DNA from 2 places in the Erwinia sp. AC075 genome. Region 2 is predicted to be linked to the other one. Evidence: predicted binding sites of a transcription regulator. Region 2 holds the regulator's gene; the other holds the start of a gene.
The links. The regulator Fur, encoded in region 2, represses iron uptake genes when iron is present. The targets are predictions, from matches to a motif close to ATAATAATGAGAACNACTATCAA.
Positions count from the first base shown of each region.

Region 1: a site for Fur is predicted at 3,064-3,086, ahead of feoA (ferrous iron transporter A). Genes of this name have one in related genera too.

Region 1 covers NZ_CEEDEU010000001.1:4,220,794-4,225,801, forward strand. The annotation lists gene AC0IXH_RS19715 (sugar phosphorylase) at 1-365, opposite strand, end outside; gene feoB (Fe(2+) transporter permease subunit FeoB) at 477-2,780, opposite strand; gene feoA (ferrous iron transporter A) at 2,794-3,018, opposite strand; gene AC0IXH_RS19730 (Tex family protein) at 3,172-5,008, opposite strand, start outside.
Region 2 covers NZ_CEEDEU010000001.1:2,277,348-2,282,355, reverse strand. The annotation lists gene AC0IXH_RS10740 (beta-N-acetylhexosaminidase) at 1-1,402, shown strand, start outside; gene fur (ferric iron uptake transcriptional regulator) at 1,463-1,906, opposite strand; gene fldA (flavodoxin FldA) at 2,268-2,798, opposite strand; gene ybfE (LexA regulated protein) at 2,949-3,230, opposite strand; gene ybfF (esterase) at 3,378-4,142, opposite strand; gene seqA (replication initiation negative regulator SeqA) at 4,393-4,947, shown strand; gene pgm (phosphoglucomutase (alpha-D-glucose-1,6-bisphosphate-dependent)) at 4,978-5,008, shown strand, end outside.

The sequences.
Region 1 (5,008 bases), 1.9 Mb from region 2:
GTCTGGCCGTGCAGTTCGGCGATATCTGACCAGTCCCCGCAAATCCCGTTGACCTGATGGTAATCAATCACCGAAAAGCCATCATCCGATGAATAAGGGAAAAAGGGCAGCAGGTGAACCAACGTAAAGCTGGACTGCAAATGTTGCTGATAGAAGCGTGAGAGGGTACGCAACGTGGGCGTATCGGCCTCGCGGAACTGATCGGCGTAGGTGATCAGCACCACGTCTTTTTCATCCCAATGCGCTTTACGCTGATGATTCAGTTCGTTGCGGGTGCGCAGAATAGCATCCGCCAGCTTTTCCCTGCAGACGAGGGGAAAGGTGCCGTCGTAAATTTTGTCGAGTAAGGGAGTAATGTTATCCATTGAGATGCAGTGAGCCGCCGCATTTATCCACAGCACGATAGTTTTCACTGTAGACCGTTGAAGCAGAATCGCAACTTCAACGGCCAGACGCTCAGCGTCTCGTCAGGGAAATCAGTGGCAGCGCCCACTTTTGGTACAGCCCGCACACGGTGAGTGGCTGACGACGCTCAATGACAGACGTTCCGGCGGTAAGGTCAGGGTTTTCAGCCGCAGCCACAGCAGCAGATTGAAAGCGGCAACGGCCAGTAAAATCAGGCTGCTGGATTGAGGATGATCGCTAAAGGTGGCCAACTGATAAAACGCGGTTGCCAGCGAGTAAGCCAGATTCAGCCCCCAGCCAATCGAGAAAAACATCCAGCGGCGACTGCTTTCCCGCGCAATGGCACCCATCACGGACACACAGGGCACGTAAAGCAGCACGAAGATCAGATAGCTGTAAGCGGCGGCGGCACTGCCGAATTTGCTGTGCATCACCCCCATCGCGCCGGTCGCCATTTCGCCGTCGCCCTTACTGGCTTCAACCGGATTCAGCAGCACGCTCAGGCTGAAGGTCTCTTTAACCCCGTCCCAGGTTTCTGTCAGCGCGTCTTTCAGCTCACTGGTCAGGCTGAAGCTGGCAGCGTCAAACGGCTGCTCGTGCAGGGCTTCAGCGGTGTACAGCGTGTTCAGCGTCCCGACCACCACTTCTTTCGCCATCGCGCCGGTTACCAGGCCGACCGTGGCCTGCCAGTTATCCGGCTGCACACCCATCGGCGACAGCAGTGGCGTCAGGGTGCGGCTGACGGTAGCCAGCGCCGAATCGTTGATGCTGTCCACCGGCTGACCACTGAACGAGAAACTGTTCAGCGCACCAATCAGCACGCTAACCACCACGATGACTTTGCCGGCCCGCAGCACAAAACTTTGCAGCCGCTGCCAGGTTTGCAGCAGCAGACTTTTCAGATGGGGCACGTGCCAGGTCGGCAGCTCCATCACAAACGGCGACGCTTCCCCACGCAGTAAGGTTTTTTTCAACAGCAGCCCGGTCACAATGGCAGCGACAATGCCCAACAGATAAAGACTGAACACCACCAGCGAGCCGCTTTTGCCGAAGAAGGCGGCAGCAAATACGGCGAAGATCGCCAGCCTGGCACCGCAGGACATAAACGGTGCCATCAGCACGGTCATCAGGCGCTCGCGCGGCGCATCCAGCGTGCGGGCGCCCATCACCGACGGCACATTGCAGCCAAAACCGACAATCAATGGCACGAAGGATTTGCCGGGCAGACCCAGCGCCTGCATCAGACGATCCATCACAAACGCCGCGCGCGCCATATAGCCGGAGTCTTCCATCAGCGAGAGGAACAGATACATCAGGCCGATTTGCGGCACCAGCGGCATCACGGTATTGATACCGCCGCCAATGCCCTGTGCCAGGAACAACGTGAGCGGCAGCGGGAAGTGCGCCATGGCCCCAAGCCACTGCGTGCCGTGAATAAATATCGCTGCCGATCCGATCTCAAACAGCGGTTGCAGCGCGCCGCCAAGGTTGATGGCAAAGAAGAACATCAGGTACATGACGCCAAAGAAAATCGGCAGGCCGAGCCAGCGGTTGAGAACCAGGCTGTCGAGCCGGGTTGAAAGCCGGTGCGCGGTTGCCCGATGCGGCACGGTCACCGCGTCACACACCGCATCAATGGCCTGATAGCGGGCTGCCGCAATTTTCAGCGGCGCTTCCGCCAGGTCAGGGAACGTTTGCAGCAAGGCTGCGGCGTCGCTGGCCTGGGAGCGGCTGTAGATATCGCCTTCAAGCAGCTGTAACGCCAGCCATCGGCGTTGTACCGGCGATCGCTCGCCGTGCATGGCGTCACTCAGCGTGGCCACCTGCGCGAGGATCCCGGCGGGATAGCTGACCGCAAACTGCCCGGCACGCCGTGAATGGTCATCAATTGCCTGCTTAAGCTGTTCAATGCCCTGCGCGCGAGTGGAAACAAGCGGAATAACCGGGCAGCCGAGCTGCTTTTCAAGGGAAGGAATATCAATATCAATCTGCTGGCTGGCGGCGATATCCAGCATATTCAGAGCGATGATGCAGGGCACGCCCAATGCCTGCAGCTGCTGAGTCAGCCATAGGTTACGGGCCAGATTGCTGGCGTCGACCACGTTGATCACCAGATCGGCTTCGCCGCTTAACATGTAGTGACAGGCAATCTGCTCGTCAAGTGAGCTGTCGGCAGAAAGGGTGGTGAGGGAATAGGTACCGGGCAGATCGACCAGTTGCACAGCATAGCGTTGCGTCGCGAACTGCCCCTGTTTGCGCTCGACCGTCACCCCAGCCCAGTTGCCTACTCGCTGCCGCGCGCCGGTTAACTGATTAAACAGGGTGGTTTTACCCGAGTTCGGGTTGCCAATCAGGCCAATGGTGCAGGTTTTCATCTTCATCGTCCCCTCAGCGCTGAGGCTCCAGTTGCAGGAAAGCCAGGTCTTTTTTCCGCAGCATCAGGCTGACGCGGCGAACTTCGATCTGCACCGGATCGCCCAGCGGGGCAATGCGCTTGACCTGAAAATGGGCGCCGGGCAACAGCCCAAGCGCCAGCAGTTTCTGTCGGAACGCGGCGCTGACGGAGGGAGAGAAGCTGACGATTTTATAGTACTGCTGCGGGACGATCTGCATAGTTCCACCTGGCGGCGGGAGGCGCCGTGATATTCAACGGTGGCAATTATAATGAGAACGATTCACGCTCTTATTGATGCAGAACAAGCTTGAGGGGAGCGAAACTAAACACAGGTGAAATGACGCGCGGACCGGCAGATCCGCGCGTGTTGCTTAGCGTTTCTTGCCGAACGCCGCGGCCAGCGCATCACCCATCGCGCTGTTGTTGCTGACTGCGGGCTGAGCCGCCTGCCGTGGACGCGGTTTGCCCTGAGCGGGTTTCGCGTTGTCACGGCCGGCATTGCCGCCGCCGCCACGGCGAGCGTTGCCTTCGCCTGGCTGCTCATCAAGACGCATAGTCAGCGCAACGCGCTTACGCTGCAAATCGACTTCCATCACCTTCACCTTAACGATATCACCCGCCTTGACCACCTTGTGTGGGTCATCGATGAACTTATCTGACAGCGAAGAGATATGCACCAGACCATCCTGATGCACGCCGATATCGACGAAGGCGCCAAAGCCGGTGACGTTCGTGACCGCGCCTTCCAGCACCATGCCGGGCAGCAGATCGTTCATGGTCTCGATACCTTCTGCGAACTGGGCCGTTTTAAACTCAGGACGCGGATCGCGGCCCGGTTTTTCCAGTTCTTTGATGATATCGGTGACGGTCGGCACACCGAACTTCTCATCGGTAAAGTCGACGGCACGCAGGTTGCGCAGCTCGGTAGGGTTGCCCATCACGTCATTCAACGCCTGCTGAGTGGCGGCCAGAATGCGCTGCACCACCGGGTAGGCTTCCGGGTGAACCGTTGAGGCATCCAGCGGGTTATCGCCCTGGTTAATGCGCAGGAAGCCCGCGCACTGCTCAAAGGCTTTCGGTCCCAGACGGCTGACTTTCAGCAGCTGCTGACGATCCTGGAAACGGCCGTTCTCGTCGCGCCAGCTGACAATGTTCTGCGCCATCATCTTGCTCAGGCCCGCCACGCGGGTCAGCAGTGGCACGGAAGCGGTGTTCAAATCAACGCCAACGCCGTTCACGCAGTCTTCGACCACCGCATCCAGCTTCTTCGCCAACTGGCTCTGGCTGACGTCGTGCTGATACTGGCCAACCCCGATGGATTTCGGGTCGATTTTCACCAGCTCAGACAGCGGATCCTGCAAGCGGCGGGCAATCGACACCGCACCACGGATGGACACGTCGAGGTCAGGGAATTCCAGCGCGGCCAGTTCAGAGGCGGAATAGACCGATGCGCCGGCTTCACTGACGATCACTTTCTGCGCCTTGACCTGCGGATACTGCTGTTGAATATCCAGGTAGAAGCGCTCGGTTTCACGGGACGCGGTGCCGTTGCCGATGGCAACCAGCTCAACGTTGTGTTTTGTGCACAGCGCCGCCACGGCCGCCGCGGCTTTTGCCGTCTGGCCGGTATGCGGATAAATGGTATCGGTCGCGACCAGCTTGCCGGTGGCATCAACGATCGCCACCTTCACGCCGGTACGCAGACCCGGATCGAGGCCCATGGTGGCGCGCATGCCTGCCGGTGCCGCCATCAGCAAATCGTGCAGGTTACGGGCAAAGACGTTGATCGCTTCATCTTCGGCGCGTTCGCGCACGGTGCCCATCAGCTCGGTTTCGAGGTGCAGCAGCACCTTGATGCGCCAGGTCCAGCTGACCACCGCTTTACGCCAGCCATCAGCCGGTGCGTTGTTCAGGCGCAGCTGCAGGTGATCGATAATGATCTGCTCGCCGTGGCTTTCACGCGGCGGCTCATCGAACTGCGGATCGGGATTCAGTGACAGCTGCAGGATGCCTTCATTGCGGCCGCGAAACATCGCCAGCGCACGGTGGGATGGCGCGGTGGCCAGCGCTTCGTGGTGATCGAAGTAGTCGCGGAACTTCGCGCCTTCCTCCTGTTTGCCGTCGACGACGCGCGACACCAGGTGGGCATGTTTCCACAGGTAGTCACGCACTTTGGCCAGCAACGAGGCGTCTTCAGCGAAGCGTTCC
Region 2 (5,008 bases):
TGGCAGCGGTCATTTCAGCCGTCAGCAGTATATCGATATTGTGAAGTATGCTGATGCGCGCGGTATTCAGGTCATCCCGGAAATCGATATGCCGGCCCACGCCCGGGCAGCGGTAATCTCGATGGAAGCGCGTTACGATCGCTTGTTCAATGCCGGTAAGGAAAAAGAAGCCAATGAATTCCGCCTGCTCGATCCCAGCGACAATTCCAACACCACCTCCGTGCAGCTTTACGATCGCACCAGCTATCTCAATCCGTGCCTGAGCTCCTCGTTACGCTTTACCGACAAGGTGATAGGTGAAATCCAGGCGATGCATAAAGCTGCCGGACAGCCGCTGAAGACCTGGCATTTCGGCGGAGATGAAGCCAAAAACATTCGCTTAGGATCCGGCTATTCGGATAAGAACACACCCGTTGAAGGCACCGGTTTACTGGACTTAAGCCAGCAAGATAAGCCGTGGGCAAAATCCCAGGTCTGCCAGACGATGATTGAAGAAGGAAAGATTGAAGACCTGGATCATCTGCCGAGCGACTTTGCCCTTAACGTCAGCAAGCAGGTTAAGGCACACGGTATCGGCAAAATGCAGGCCTGGCAGGATGGTATTAAAGACGCTAAAAATGCCAAAGCCTTCGCAACGGACAGGGTTGCGGTCAACTTCTGGGATACGCTGTTTTGGGGCGGTTTTGATTCTGCCAATGACTGGGCAGGCAAAGGTTATGAAGTGATCGTCTCCAATCCGGATTACCTGTATCTCGATTTTCCTGCCGAGGTGAATCCGCTGGAGCGGGGATACTACTGGGGAACGCGCTTTACCGATGAACGGAAAATTTTCCACTTCGCGCCGGATAACTTGCCACAAAACGCCGAGACTTCCGTCGATCGCGACGGCAAACCTTTCACGGCTAAATCTGACAAGCCCTGGCCTGGCGCTCACGGCATCTCCGCTCAACTGTGGAGTGAAACCACCCGTACCGACGCGCAGGTGGAGTACAAGCTTTTCCCGCGCATTTTGTCCGTGGCGGAACGCGCCTGGCACCGCGCAGCCTGGGAGCAGGATTATAAAGCCGGCAAAGAGTATACCGGCGGCAAAACCCGCCTGGTAGACCAGCAGGCTCAGCTGAAGGACTGGCAGCGGTTTGCCAACCTTCTGGGGCAACGTGAATTGGCAAAACTGGATAAAGCCGGCATTGCTTATCGCTTGCCGGTGCCCGGTGGGGTGGTGCAGGACGGTAAGCTGGTGGTCAATACCGAGCTACCGGGCTTAACCGTTGAGTACAGCCTGGACGAGGGGACAACCTGGCAGCAGTGGCAGGCGGATCAACCGCCGGCGGTGGCCGGTAAGGTATTGCTGCGTACGCGCAGTCCTGATGGTCTGCGCGTCAGCCGGACGGAAGCGCTGTAACGGGGCGACAGGCAAAAAAAAACCGGTGAAGGATCACCGGTTTTTTGCTGTTAGTGTAGATTACTTGTCGTGCAGCGTCTCATCTTCACGGCAGTCACCGGTTGAGCAGTGACCGTAAAGGTACAGGCTGTGGTTACTGAGTTTGATGCCGTGGCGCGTGGCGATATCACGCTGGCGAGCTTCGATGTTTTCATCACGGAACTCGATCACCTTGCCACAATCCAGGCAAATCAGATGATCGTGGTGATGCTGCTGAGTCAGTTCGAAAACGGATTTACCACCTTCGAAATTATGACGGGTAACGATCCCGGCATCATCAAATTGGTTAAGAACGCGGTAAACCGTCGCCAGACCAATCTCTTCGCCCATGTCAATCAGACGCTTGTACAAGTCTTCCGCACTGACGTGATGGCCCTCAGGTTCCTGAAGTACTTCCAGAATTTTAAGTCGTGGAAGCGTGACTTTCAGGCCGGCCTTCTTTAATGCGGTGTTATTGTCAGTCATGCGGATATTGTCCTGTTACTTTGCTAGTCACTTTGTGGCTGAAAAGCCCTGAACATCGGTCGTCGCGAAAAGCCAAACGTCTCATTATAGAACTGATATTTCGAAATGAACACCACTGGCGATGCATCTCAATCAAGGGAGGTAAGGAGAAGAGTCGTTACGTCCGTGAGAGCAAGCGGTTGGGCTGACATTTCGCTCTGCCTCATCATAGTCGCTATTAGAGCGAAAGGCGCTGAGAAAGCGGGTGACCGATGGCGATATTTTACAGATTTGCAGATGAAAGTTACAAAAATGTGTCTATTACTTCTATAGGAAAAACCACTGGCCTGATGTGAGATACCTCCCAATCAGGCCGGTCTGATTACGCTTCCAGGATTTCTTTCAGCTGGAGCTCGTCATAAATCTGTTTGACCCACTGCTCGGTGCGCTCACTGGTGAGTTCTGGCTGACGATCTTCGTCAATAGCCAGACCGAGGAAGTGCTTATCATCCGCCAGCCCTTTCGAGGCTTCAAAATGGTAGCCTTCAGTTGGCCAGTGACCGACGATCACCGCGCCTTTAGGCTCGATAATGTCGCGGATGGTGCCCATCGCGTCACAGAAGTACTCAGCGTAATCTTCCTGATCGCCACAACCGAACAGCGCAACGAGCTTGCCGTTGAAATCAATTTCTTCCAACGTCGGGAAGAAATCATCCCAGTCGCACTGCGCTTCGCCGTAGTACCAGGTTGGGATACCGAGCAGCAGAATATCAAAGGCTTCAAGGTCTTCTTTGCTGCTTTTAGCGATATCATGAACTTCAGCCACCTCTTTACCGAGCTGCTTCTGGATCACTTTTGCAATGTTTTCTGTATTGCCCGTATCGCTGCCAAAGAAAATGCCTACGATTGCCATGACTTACTAACCTCTTGAAACGTATTGATAGGGTAAAGGCTGCTTATTACAGATACCGGCAATGATAGCAGACAGCTACAGGGGGATAAATGAGTAATCCGCCTGCTTTTGTCGCTTTGTGCTTCACCGGGGGGTGCTGAAAGCGCCTGTTCAGCGGTCCTGATCGGCCAACTGCGCCATGACCATTTCTTCAATCAGCTCGCTGCGGCTCATATTACGCTGCTCGGCAAGCTGGTTCAGAGCATCAACCGCGTCACTGTTCATTTTCAGTTCAACGCGCTTCAGCCCGCGCACTTTATCGCGCTTAAGCTGGTTGCGTTTGTTGATACGCAGCTGCTCATCACGCGTCAGCGGATTGGTTTTTGGTCGTCCCGGGCGACGGTCATCTGCGAACAGATCGATCGTGGTGCGGTCCGTGTTTTCTTTTGCCATAGAATCGTGATACTGAAAGGCTGGAGTTCTGATGGTTCAGGCCTGATGTCGGCTGAAATTCGTGCAGCGACAAATTTTTAGCGCGCCATCATACCCCAGCGAAAGTCATGACGACAATGATTTAGCCATCTCAGGATATAATTGTTTTTACAGCGCAAAAAAACGGCGTATTGCGCGCAAAACAGCATCAGGTTTCTCGGCATGGACCCAGTGACCGGCACCGTTGACCACATGCGCACGGGCTTTGGGGAACTGCGCCAGCAGGGCGTCACGATATTCATCGGCCAGGTAGGGCGAACGTTCGCCGCGAATAAACAGCGCGGGATGCTCCCAGGCCGGAACCGGCTGCCAGCCAATAATCCGATCGTAGCACTGCCACAGCACCGGCACGTTAAACCGCCATTCCCCTTGCTGGAAGGATTTCAGCAGAAACTGAATCACGCCTTCTTCTTCTATCGTTTCACGCATCAGCGCTGCGGCATCGCTGCGTTGCGTAATGCCCGCTGCGGTGACCGCCTTCAGCGCCGCAAAAATCGTATCGTGATGGCGAGTCGGATAAGCGACCGGTGCCATATCGATAACCACCAGCTGCTCGATGCGTTCTGGCGCCAGCGCGGTTAACGCCATCGCCACTTTTCCGCCCATCGAATGTCCGATGACCGCGAACCGGTCAATCCCTTCGTCATCTAGCGTTTCCAGTACATCGCGGGCCATCGCCTGATAATCCATCTGGTCATCGCGAGGCGATAAACCGTGGTTTCTCAGGTCGATCTGCACCAGCTGGCGATCGTCCTTTAACCCTCGCGCCAACACGGACAAATTATCAAGGCTGCCAAAAAGGCCGTGGATTAACACCACGGGAACCTCAGGGCGGGCGGATTGTTCAGATAGCAAGCGGGTATTCAATTCCATAACAAAGTTCTTACTGTTGAAACGAGGGGTTAGGGTATCATAGATTCACTTTTTCCTGCCGTGACGGCCAGAAAGCGCCCGCCAATCTTTTTGCGGCATATTCTGACTTTTACTGGTATCAGGGGCTGGCGCTACACCCCGGCAGGATTTAACTTTATAATCCTCGTGTTAGAGCTGGAACGATCCTGTGCGGCTTGTTCAGGCAGCGTACAGACCGGCTCTTATCAGCAATAAATTGTACTGGATCAAGATGAAAACTATTGAAGTCGACGAAGAGCTCTACCGTTATATCGCCAGTCACACTCAGCATATTGGTGAAAGCGCCTCTGACATTTTGCGTCGTATGCTTAAATTTACGGCCGGGCAAAAAGCGCCTGCTACCGCAGCGGTAACGGCATCTACTGCCGTGAGCGTCGCCAAAGACGCGGCGCCAGTGAAGGTGGAATCCCGCCCTCAGGACCGCGTTCGCGCGGTGCGTGAGCTGCTGCTGTCTGACGAATATGCTGAGCAGAAGAAAGCGGTTAACCGTTTTATGCTCATCTTGTCGACTTTATATAATCAGGATCCCAAAGCTTTTGCCGCCGCGACCGAGTCACTGCTTGGCCGCACGCGCGTTTACTTTGCAGGCAATCAGCAGACCCTGGTACAGAATGGCACCCATACCAAGCCGCAACATATTCCCGGCACGCCGTATTGGGTGATCACCAACACCAACACAGGTCGCAAACGCAGCATGGTGGAACACATCATGCAGTCAATGCAGTTCCCTGCGGAACTCGCTGACAAGGTTTGCGGCACCCTCTAACTGATAAAGAAGCGTCAGGGAGAATCGCCAATGGCCAATCACCCCCGTGCAGGGCAACCCG